2 regions of the Aliiglaciecola sp. SL4 genome follow, and region 2 is predicted to be linked to the other one. Evidence: predicted binding sites of a transcription regulator. Region 2 holds the regulator's gene; the other holds the start of a gene.
The links. The regulator FNR, encoded in region 2, switches genes on or off when oxygen is low (the NO sensors DNR and NnrR bind a similar motif). The targets are predictions, from matches to a motif close to TTGATCTAGATCAA.
Positions count from the first base shown of each region.

Region 1: the regulator FNR is predicted to act here: its motif matches at 3,266-3,279, upstream of clpB (ATP-dependent chaperone ClpB).

Region 1 is NZ_JBGOSE010000001.1:187,169-193,109, reverse strand. It holds gene prsT (XrtA/PEP-CTERM system TPR-repeat protein PrsT) at 1-487, shown strand, start outside; gene clpB (ATP-dependent chaperone ClpB) at 619-3,189, opposite strand; gene pgeF (peptidoglycan editing factor PgeF) at 3,373-4,128, opposite strand; gene rluD (23S rRNA pseudouridine(1911/1915/1917) synthase RluD) at 4,121-5,104, opposite strand; gene AB6T38_RS00840 (outer membrane protein assembly factor BamD) at 5,337-5,941, shown strand, end outside.
Region 2 is NZ_JBGOSE010000002.1:36,210-42,150, reverse strand. It holds gene AB6T38_RS03900 (heavy metal translocating P-type ATPase) at 1-2,110, shown strand, start outside; gene ccoS (cbb3-type cytochrome oxidase assembly protein CcoS) at 2,123-2,308, shown strand; gene AB6T38_RS03890 (sulfite exporter TauE/SafE family protein) at 2,305-2,970, shown strand; gene fnr (fumarate/nitrate reduction transcriptional regulator Fnr) at 2,996-3,733, shown strand; gene uspE (universal stress protein UspE) at 3,847-4,779, shown strand; gene ttcA (tRNA 2-thiocytidine(32) synthetase TtcA) at 4,915-5,802, shown strand; gene AB6T38_RS03870 (patatin-like phospholipase family protein) at 5,818-5,941, shown strand, end outside.

The sequences.
Region 1 (5,941 bases), on a different contig from region 2:
TACACAAGCTCTACTAGAGCAGAATCCTGAAGAACACTTTCAACGTAGTTTATTTGCAGATTTTCTGCTAAACCAAGGCCGCATTGAAGAAGCATCTACTCATTATGAGAAGTTGATCAAGGTTGACAACATTCCTAATAAAGCGTTTATGCTCAACAACTTAGCGAATATCACAATTGATAAAGACTTGTCTAAGGCAAATCAATATATAGAACAAGCATTGGCTATAGAAGCAGAGAATGCTGCGCTTTTTGATACTCAAGGTTGGATTAAAACCTTGCAGGGTAAATACGAAGAAGCACTTACCATCTTACGCAAATCCTATGCGATGGATTCTAATTCCCCTTCTAACCAATATCATCTAGCCGTTACTTTGCAAAAACTCGGCAGAACTGAGGAAGCTAAAGCCTCTTTGGAAAGAGCCTTAGATTCAGATCAGGACTTCCTAGAAAAGAAACAGGCCCAAGGCCTTTTAAAACAGCTTTAACGCAACCACTTTGCTGCATTACAGAATATGTAGCAAATATCTAAAATTAAAAAAACGCCGTCTATCAATCAATATACGGCGTTTTTGTTAGTTGCTTTGCACTGTCCTTAATAGGAATGCTAATGAGTTAATTAACTAATTTTTAATGCATCCCCATCCATATCAATTCGAATAGTGCTATCAGCTTGAATATCTCCTGCTAGCAAACGTTGTGCTAAGGGATTTTCAATTTCAATTTGAATCGCTCGTTTAAGGGGTCTTGCTCCATACACGGGATCAAAACCAGCTTCAGCAATTTTTTCTAGGGCAGCAGCAGACAAGTCTAATTCGAAGCCTTTTTCCAGCAAGCGTTCACGTAAGGACGATAACTGTATTTTCGCAATTGCTTTGATTTGCTCCAAACCAAGTGGGTGGAATACCACCACATCATCGATACGGTTGATAAACTCAGGTCTAAATTGCTGCTCGACAGTTTGCATCACCATACTTTTCATTTCATCATACTGGCTCTCTTGATGTTTATCTTGTATCACGTCAGAACCAATATTAGAGGTCATGATGATAACCGTATTTTTAAAATCCACGGTTCTGCCTTGTCCATCAGTCAGACGGCCATCATCAAGCACTTGTAGTAAAATATTAAACACATCAGGGTGCGCTTTTTCCACCTCATCCAGCAAAATTACCGAATAAGGTTTTCTTCTCACCGCTTCGGTCAAATACCCGCCTTCTTCGTAGCCCACATACCCAGGAGGTGCACCTACTAAACGAGAAACAGAGTGTTTTTCCATAAACTCTGACATGTCTATACGAACCATTGCCTGCTCTGTATCAAACAAGAAGTTGGCTAAAGATTTACATAACTCGGTTTTACCCACACCGGTAGGACCTAGGAACAAGAATGAACCTATAGGTCTACTTGGATCAGATAGTCCCGCTCTGGAACGTCGAATAGCATTACTGACCGCATTTACCGCCTCGGTCTGACCAATCACACGACTTTGCAGCGCTTCTTCCATGCGTAGTAATTTGTCTTTTTCTCCTTCAAGCATTTTGCTTACCGGGATCCCGGTCCAACGAGACAATACATCGGCTATTTCGTTTTCGGTCACTTTGTTTTTTAGTAACTGAGTTTCCGTTTGTTCAGCTTCCGCTGCTTGTTCTAGTTTTAACTCTAGTTCAGGAATACGGCCGTATTGTAATTCTGACATACGATTAAGATCAGACGCTCGGCGGGCTATTTCCATATCCAGTTTAGCTTGCTCAAGTTCTGATTTTATATGTTGAGTGCCTTGCATGGCACTTTTTTCAGTATTCCAGATGGTTTCAAATTCAGAAAATTTGTTTTCCAGCTGTTCACGTTCCAACTCAATCAACTCTAGACGTTTATGACTGGCATCATCTTTTTCTTTCGATAACGCCTGCTCTTCCAGCTTCAACTGTATAATTCTGCGCTCTAACCGATCCATATCTTCGGGTTTAGAATCCATCTGCATACGAATACTTGACGCAGCTTCATCAATTAAATCAATGGCCTTATCTGGTAATTGTCGGTCTGGAATATAACGATGAGACAATGATGCCGCAGCAACAATCGCCGGATCAGTAATATCCACTGAATGGTGCAGTTCATAACGCTCTTTCAGTCCACGTAAGATAGCTATGGTGTCTTCGACACTAGGTTGATCAACAATGACTTTTTGGAAGCGACGCTCTAAGGCAGCATCTTTTTCAATATATTGACGATATTCATCTAATGTAGTCGCCCCCACACAGTGTAACTCGCCTCGGGCTAATGCAGGTTTGAGCATATTGCCGGCATCCATAGCGCCTTCGCCTTTACCCGCTCCCACCATAGTGTGCAATTCATCAATAAACAGGATGACCCTGCCCTCTTCTTTAGAAAGTTCGTTCAATACCGCTTTTAAACGTTCTTCGAACTCCCCTCTAAATTTCGCACCCGCGATAAGTGCGCCCATGTCCAGTGACAAGACCCGTTTATCTTTTAATCCCTCAGGTACTTCAGAATTAATAATCCGCTGGGCTAAACCTTCAACGATGGCGGTTTTACCCACACCAGGTTCACCAATCAATACTGGGTTATTTTTGGTTCGACGCTGTAGAACTTGAATCGTGCGGCGAATTTCCTCATCTCGACCGATTACAGGATCAAGCTTGCCTTGCTCCGCTCGTTCGGTGAGGTCCGTTGTGTATTTTTCAAGAGCCTGACGGACATCTTCAGCATTAGGATCTGTTACTTTCTGACCACCGCGCATGGTCTCAATACCTTTTTCGATTTGCTCTTGAGTAATGCCCAACTGACGGAAAATCTCGCCTAATTTGCCTTTATCTTGTAACGCTGCCAATACAAATACTTCAGAACTGATGTATTCATCTTTGCGTTTCTGCGCAATCTTATCGCTCAGGTTAAGCAAAACAATAGTGTCTTTACTGAGTTGCACATCTCCGCCGATACCTTCGACTCTAGGCAATCTCTCTATTGCTTCAGCCAAGGACGAGCGTAATCCATTCACATTCGCTCCAACACTATCAAATAGCGGCCGAATAGAGCCTCCCTGTTGATTAAGTAGAGCTGTCATTAAATGTACGGGATCAATATATTGATGATCTCTGCCCAATGCTATCGATTGTGCGTCAGAGATTGCCATCTGAAATTTACTGGTAAATCTATCTAATCGCATAAAATTTCCTCAAAAATGATTTACTCAATTAATGGGTACTTTTTATAACCAATTCAAGGTAAGCAATGAATATTGATTGATCTAGATCAGTAAAATAGCGAAAAATGCGGAGTCATTTACGGTTGAATATTTAAAACTGATAATTAGGAAGCTTTATGCAATGTGAGGTCATAATTGTAGGATTTATTGCAAATAAATCCCACACACAAACCGACCAGTTTGAGATTGATCATGATGCTGAGCGTAGCGATGAGAGTAAAAATCACCGTGATGAACATAGGTGCAGATACCGCTTTCAAAAAAGCTTGTTATGCCAATAGCTCGGCATTTCTCGCGGGCAATCTTGGCTAAACTGCACAAGTACTTTCCCCGTTCAACATCGCGTACAAATGCCTCTGGATATTCAGCAAAAACTTGTCTGAGATCTTCAGATACTTGGAAATGCCGTTGCGATATATGTGGACCAACCCAAACTGTGAGTGTCTCTGGTTCACAATTCATAGCAGCAATCGTATTTTCAATCACACCATTTACCAAACCTCGCCAACCGGCATGAATTGCGGCAACACAAGTACCCGCCTTATTCGCGACTAAAATGGGCATACAATCCGCGGTCATCACCGCACAGACAATTTTAGGGTCAGTTGTAAAACTAGCATCTGCTTTGGCTATTTCTAACGGAACAAAATAATCTTTTGTAACACGTAGACAGCGAATGCCATGGACCTGAGTTAACCAAGCAATTGAATCACTCAGGGGTAGAGCATCACGATTGAATTGCACGTCAGCGGCGTTATCGCCAACATGCATTGCCAAATTATTACTGTCGTAAGGAGGCTGACTCGTGCCCATTTTTCGCGTGGTATAAAACGCCTTAACCCCTTTAGGTAGGCTCCAATGAGGGGTGCGAATAGGACTTGATAAAACAGCCTCAGTCATCAGCTATCCCATGCTCTTTGGTATCTTCTTTTAGTACCGATAGTAGTGCTACCATATCGTCAGGTAGTGGCGCTTGCCAACTCATCCATTCGCCTGTTGTTGGGTGAGAGAGTTCTAATTGAATAGCGTGCAATGCCTGGCGTTTAAAGCCCCTTAACATGTTAATCATATCTTCAGAACAGGCCTTAGGTAAACGAGGTCTACCGCCATACAACACGTCTCCTACTAAGGGGTAACGTAAATGAGACATATGCACACGAATTTGGTGGGTTCGACCGGTTTCTAGCTTTAATCTCAGGTGAGTATGGGCTCGAAACTTCTGTTTTATACGATAGTGAGTAACCGCTGGTTTGCCGGTCTCGCGCACCGCCATACTGGTTCGTTTAGTTGGGTGGCGACCAATGGGTGCGTCTACGATTCCACCAGCCACCATAGTGCCGTAGACTACCGCTTCATATTCTCGACTAATTTCTCGAGCTTGAAGCTGCTCAACAAGGTGAGTTTGAGCTGGAACAGTTTTGGCGACTACCATCAACCCCGTGGTATCTTTATCAAGACGATGGACTATGCCAGCTCTAGGTACACTAGCAACCTCGGGAGCATGATTTAAAAGAGCATTTAATATAGTACCGTCTGCATTTCCAGCGCCAGGATGAACAACCAAGTCTGTGGGTTTGTTAATCACTAAAATATGCTCATCTTCGTAAACTATGTTCAACTCAATATCTTGTGCTTTGTGATTTTCCTGTACTTGCAACAATGCATCGATGAAAATTTGTTCACCACCAAAGACTTTTTCCCTTGGTTTGTCACAAACAGAGTCATTTAAACTGACATTTCCGGCTAAAATCCATTCTTTTAAGCGAGATCGTGAATAATCAGGGAACAATTCGGCTAAAGCTTGATCTAACCTTTTGCCAATTAACGTTTCTGGTACATCTGCAGAGAGTTTTATCGCTTGTGGATCGCTGGGCATGTAAAATTGTGTCCTATAAGAGCTGTAATAATATAATGTCCCGCAACTGGCGATTTGATTTACATTATGCGGGGACAAATGCAAACACCAGGTATCACCGTAAAGTGATTTATAACAAAACGTGCATCCCATGGATCCCTAGGGTAGAATGCCTCGGATCGATGGATTACTGAAAACAAAGTTTAGCGGATTTTTTAATGCCTGCTAAATCCCTGTATAGAATAAGAGTAACATGACATTTAAAAATTCATTCTACAAACTAATCGTTCTAATTTCTGTTGCCACTATGTATGGCTGTTCATTTTCACCTGATGAAGAAGACATCTTAATTGGTAACAGAAGTGAAAGTGCGCTGTATGATCAAGCAAAAGAAAGTATGTCGCAAGGTAATTTCAACGTTGCCACTGAAATTTTAAGTACGCTTGATTCCCGATTCCCTTTCGGTCCCCATTCACATCAAGTGCAATTAGATCTGATTTACTCTTATTACAAGGTAGGTAAAACAGACGAAGCTATCGCAACTATTGATAGATTTGTGCGCCTCAATCCTAATCACTCTGATGTGGATTATGCATTATACATGCGTGGTCTAACAAATTTGGATGCCGATAAAAACCTTTTCCAAGAACTCGTTGGTATTGACCGTTCGGATAGAGATCCGAGCCGCTCTAGAGAAGCATTTTCTGATTTCCGTCGTTTAATTAACAAATTCCCCGACAGTAAATACGCTGCCGATGCCAAAAAACGCATGGTATTTATTAAAAATCGATTGGCCAAATATGAAATAGCCATCGCACGTTTTTATATGCGTAGAGAAGCTTATGTTGCTGCAGCTAA
Region 2 (5,941 bases):
TCAAAAGCAAATACAATTAACCATTGAAGGCATAAGTTGCGCTGCTTGTGGTTGGTTAATTGAAAGACAACTTTTAAAAACCCCTGGTATTAAACGCATCGCGGTGAATGTTTCTGCGCGAAGAGCAACGATAAATTGGATCGATTCGCAATTAAAGCTAAGTGAAATCATTTCACAACTTGAGTCAGTAGGCTATCACGCCCTTCCCTTTCAAGCGGACGAACACGAAGCTTCTTACCAAAAAGAAACCAAAAGCTATTTAAAACGTATTGGATTAGCAGGCCTTATGAGTATGCAGGTCATGATGTTAGCCATCGGACTGTATTTTGGTATTTTTGGCTCAATAGAAGATACAACCAAAGAATTTCTCCACTGGGTGAGTTTTCTATTAACCACGCCTGTGGTGCTATATTCTGGCTTTACTTTTTATAAAAGTGCATTTAGTTCATTACGAATGAAATCTGTAAATATGGACTTTTCCGTTTCAATAGCCATTATCGGTACTTTTGTGGCTAGTGCTTGGGCAACAATTACCCATACCGGCGAAATTTATTTTGAATCAGTTTGTATGTTCATCTTTTTATTACTAATCAGCCGCTTTTTAGAACACCGTTCACGACACCAAGCCAGTCTCATATCTGCCAATATGTTTAAATACATTCCACTGACGGCCATTCAGATAGATAGTGATAACAAGCAAAACTCGGTGTTAGCAAAACACCTTAAACCAGGACAAAAAATACTAGTCCGCCCTGGTGAAACGTTTCCAGTCGATGGGGTGATAACATCTGGCGATGGAAACGTAGATGAGTCCATGTTGACGGGTGAGTCTGAGAAAATCAAAAAGAATATTGGTGACCATGTGTATGGCGGCACCATTAGTCTGTCAGGCTCATTTGAAATAGAAGTTGAAAATGAACTTAAATTATCCTTAGTAAATAAAATACTACGTTTGCAAGAATTAGCCCTTGCCGATAAACCCAAGGCTGCAGTGTATGCTGATGTAGCCTCAAAATATTTTATTGTAATTGTTCTAGGAATTACTCTGATTAGTTATTTCGGTTGGTTAGCTTATCAACCAGATCGGGCATTTTGGGTGGCCATATCGATTTTAGTCGCCACCTGCCCTTGTGCATTAAGCTTAGCAACCCCCACGGCATTAACTAGCGCCATAGCAAAGTTAAACCAATATGGTTTATTGGTAAAAAGAGCAAATATAATTGACGTCATGCCTGATGTCGATACGGTAATTTTTGATAAAACAGGTACCCTCACTAATGGTCACTTTAGTGTAAGTGAAGTTGAGCTATTTAATCATTCAGACGAAAATTTTGTATTCAACTTAGCGGCTGGCATCGAGCAGTATTCTAAACATCCAATCTCCCAAGCGTTTCAATCCAAAACGCCTCTAGAGGTTAATCACGTAGACACCATTGCTGGCAAAGGCTTGCAAGGTACCTATCAATCACAAATTGTAAAGATTGGTAATTTAAGCATTTTAGATGATAAATTAAATTTGCCAGTAAACCCTGATGACTCTCGCGTGTATTTGCAATTAGGCAAACAATTAATCGCCGCATTCACGGTAAAAGATGTAGTCAAAAAAGACGCTAAACAGCTCGTCAATGACCTGAGTAGCAAACAATTAGTGATGTTAAGTGGTGACGCCGAAACAAGTGCTACCTCGGTTGCCAACGCCTTGGGAATTCCCAATGTGTATTTTAGGCAAACTCCTCAACAAAAACTCAATTACATCCAAAGTTTACAAGCTGATGGACATAAAGTGTTGATGATTGGAGATGGTATTAATGACGCGCCTGTATTAGCGGCTGCCGATGTATCTATTGCAGTAGGTGACGCGAGTGACATGGCGAAACGTTCAGCCGATATCATTTTATTAAATTCGAAATTAAGTAATGTAAAATTTGCTGTTAGTATGGCAATCAAGGTACGCCATAAGATTAAACAGAATATGGTCTGGGCTATAGGTTACAACGCACTTATTCTTCCTCTTGCAGTGGCTGGATACTTAAGCCCATGGATGGCCGTTATCGGTATGTCTTTAAGTTCAATCATTGTAGTAGCAAATTCAATTCGTCTGCTCCGTTAATAGGAAACTAAATTGAGTATTATTTATGTATTAATCCCCATCGCTATACTGCTCGTTTTGTTAGCTATCGGGATCTTTTTTTGGGCAGTTAAGTCAAATCAATTTGAAGATTTAGAACGTCAAGGTTACAACATTTTATTCGATGATGACGTAGACAAAAAAGCACCACAAAAAACCCCTAAAACTGATAAAGAATGAACGATATCAGCTGGTTCTCAGCGATTTTAATTGGTCTTGCAGGTAGTGTACATTGTGCAGGGATGTGCGGCGGTATTGTTACCTCATTTACCTTTGCCTTGCCAAAAAATCAGTCACAATGGCCATTTTTAATCGCTTATAATACAGGACGTATTTTATCCTACAGTGTTGCTGGCGCTATCGCCGGACTTTTAGGGCAAGTTGTCACAACCCAATCTTTCATCAACCCACAAGTACTCACCCTGTTTGGTGGGGTATTTATGGTATTACTGGGGCTTTATGTGGGTCAATGGTCTAAATTGCTCACCAAGGTCGAAAAAGTTGGTGCTATTTTTTGGCGTAAAATCAGTCCGTTGTCAAAACGTTTTATTCCCTTTAAACACCCTATGTATGCCGTACCCTATGGTGTGATTTGGGGTTGGCTGCCCTGCGGATTAGTATATTCAACATTAACCTGGAGTGTTTCCACTGGCAGCGCCGTACAAGGTGCGTTGACCATGTTTTGTTTTGGTTTAGGCACACTGCCTATTATGTTAGCAATGGGAGCTAGCGCCACTCAAATCAGAAGTTGGTTAACACAATCCTTAGTAAAACGTAGCGTCGCAGTTTTATTATGTTTATTTGGCTTGATTTTATGTTACCAAGGGATTCATAATTGGTAACGAATGAATTAAGTGGAATTATCTAATGTCTGATTCGAACAAGTTCAGTATTCGCTGCCAAAATTGCAGTTTTAACCACCTTTGCATCCCCGTAGCCCTGAACCAAACAGAAATGGAAAGTTTGGATGAGATAATCGAGCGTAAACGTCCTTTGCATAAAAATGATCAGCTCACTATTCCAGGGCAGAAATTCACCTCCTTATTTGCGGTAAGAACAGGTTCATTTAAATCCTATATTACCTCCCCTGATGGAGAACAACAGATAACCGGGTTTCATTTTCCTGGTGATATTGTTGGTTTCGACGGACTCTTTTCAGACAGTTACCAAAGTTACAACCAAGCCATGGAAACCTCTATGGTGTGTGAGTTACCCTATGACAAGCTTGATACTATGAGCGAGCAACTTCCGTCTTTACGTAAAGAAGTGCTTAAGATCATGAGCACGGAAATAAACCAAGACCATAGTATGATGATGCTATTGAATAAACGTACCGCAGAGGAACGTCTTGCACATTTTTTGGTTAATTTATCTGACCGCTTTCACTCTCGTGGTTTTTCGGAAACAGAGTTCAACTTAACCATGACGCGCAACGAAATAGGTAACCATTTAGGTCTTACCGTAGAAACCGTGAGCCGTTTATTAACCCGTTTTCAAAAAGAAAATATCATAAAAGTAGATGGCAAATTTATCCAGCTCCTCGATTTATCCACCCTTAGAACTAAACTCGGTGAACATGTTTTGCAGAATAAAGCCTGCGGATAAGCCTTTCCTGTTAAGTTGATTTAGGTCAAAACAAATAGTCGGTTAACTGGCAAAATAGCTAAATTACCCATACACTTAAGTTGTAAGTGTAAACCTTTCAAGGGAGTTAACTAATGTCCATATTTAACAAAATACTAGCCGTTGTAGACCCGACCACTGATGATCAGAAAGCGTTTAAACGTGCTCTCTTACTGGCACAAAAAACGGGGGCAAGTGTTACTGCCTTTCTTTCCATTTACGATTTCTCGTATGAAATGACCACTATGTTAACCGTAGATGAACGAGAAACAATGCGCCAAGCTGTGGTGGATGATAAAACTGATTGGCTAGCCAATATCGTTGAGCCCTTGTCAGCTAACTCTTCAACCTCTGTAGATATCAAAGTAGTTTGGCATAATCGTCCTTATGAAAGTGTCTTATTTGAGGTGATTGACCACAGTTATGACTTAATTGTAAAAGGCACTCACGAGCACGACACCTTGAAATCGGTTATTTTCACCCCTACCGATTGGCATATATTAAGAAAATCACCCGTGCCTGTATTGCTTGTCAAAGAACATGACTGGCCAAGCAATGGCAACATTTTAGCGGCTGTAGATGTGGGTAGCGAAGATGATGAGCACCATAGTTTAAATAGAACCATTACGAAAACTGCAGGGATGATGGCTGATTTATTAGAAGGCAAAGTCAACCTTGTTAACTCTTACCCTGGGACACCGGTGAATATTGCCATAGAAATTCCAGAGTTTGATCCCGTTGGTTATACGGAATCAGTCAAGCAGCATCATGCTAAATGTATGCTTGAACATGCACAACAATTCAATATACCTCAAGAAAACCAGCATCTAAGTGAAGGTTTACCTGAAGATGTGATCCCATCAGTTGCTAAAACCATAGATGCAGAGTTAGTAGTGATTGGAACTGTAGGTCGAACAGGGATTACCGCAGCTCTTATTGGTAATACCGCTGAACACACGATCGACTCTCTCAATTGTGATGTTTTAGCCATAAAACCTGAAGGTTTTGAGTGTCCACTCAAGCACTAGTAATACATTAGCAATATCAGAGCAGAACTTTACCTAAAACATTTGAAATTAGAGTGTTTATGTCCTTTATGAGGACAGGTATAATCTGCGCTGATTGCAATGTTTTCTAGGAATATAATGAGTAAGATCGAGTCTCTGTCTGAGAGTAAAAAATACAGTTTCAATAAACTTCAAAAGCGCTTAAGACGAAATGTAGGTAAAGCAATCGCCGATTTCAACATGATCGAGGATGGCGATAAAGTGATGGTTTGCCTGTCTGGCGGTAAAGACAGTTACACTATGCTCGATATTTTGATGTTTCTAAAAAGAATTGCCCCTATAAAGTTTGAAATTATTGCGGTTAATTTAGATCAAAAACAACCTGGCTTCCCCGCGGATGTACTTCCAAGATACTTAGAAAATTTACAAGTACCTTATGAAATTGTCACCGAAGATACCTATTCCATCGTCAAAGATAAAATTCCAGAGGGCAAAACCACTTGTTCCCTTTGTTCAAGGTTACGTAGAGGAATACTGTATAAAACGGCAATACGTTTGGGGGCGACAAAAATCGCTTTGGGACATCACCGCGATGACATGCTCGAAACCTTATTTCTGAACATGTTTCATGGGGGACGCTTAAAATCTATGCCTCCAAAACTCGTCAGCGATGATGGTAAACAAATGGTTATACGACCATTAGCCTATTGCTCTGAAAAAGAAATAACCCAGTATTCCGAACTACTTGAATTTCCGATTATTCCCTGCAATTTGTGTGGCTCTCAAGAGAACTTGCAACGTAAGGTGATTAAAAACATGCTAACAGATTGGAATCAGCGTTTTCCGGGTAGAATAGAGAGTATGTTTAAAGCGATGCAAAATGTGGTTCCTTCCCATCTTGCTGACAATCAATTTTTCGACTTTAAAACTTTAGAAACACAACAAACACCGTTTGAAAACGGTGATATTGGATTTGATCAAGAAGACTTTTCGTCGCCATCCATTAGTAATGATGACACCGTAAATATTATCAATATAAGTTAAGGATCACTTCAATAGATGAAAATTGGATTAGCGTTAGGAAGCGGAGCCGCTCGAGGCTGGGCGCATATCGGAATTATTCAAGCCTTAGAAGAGCTTGGTATTGAAGTAGATGTAGTGGCAGGTTGTTCAATAGGTGCTT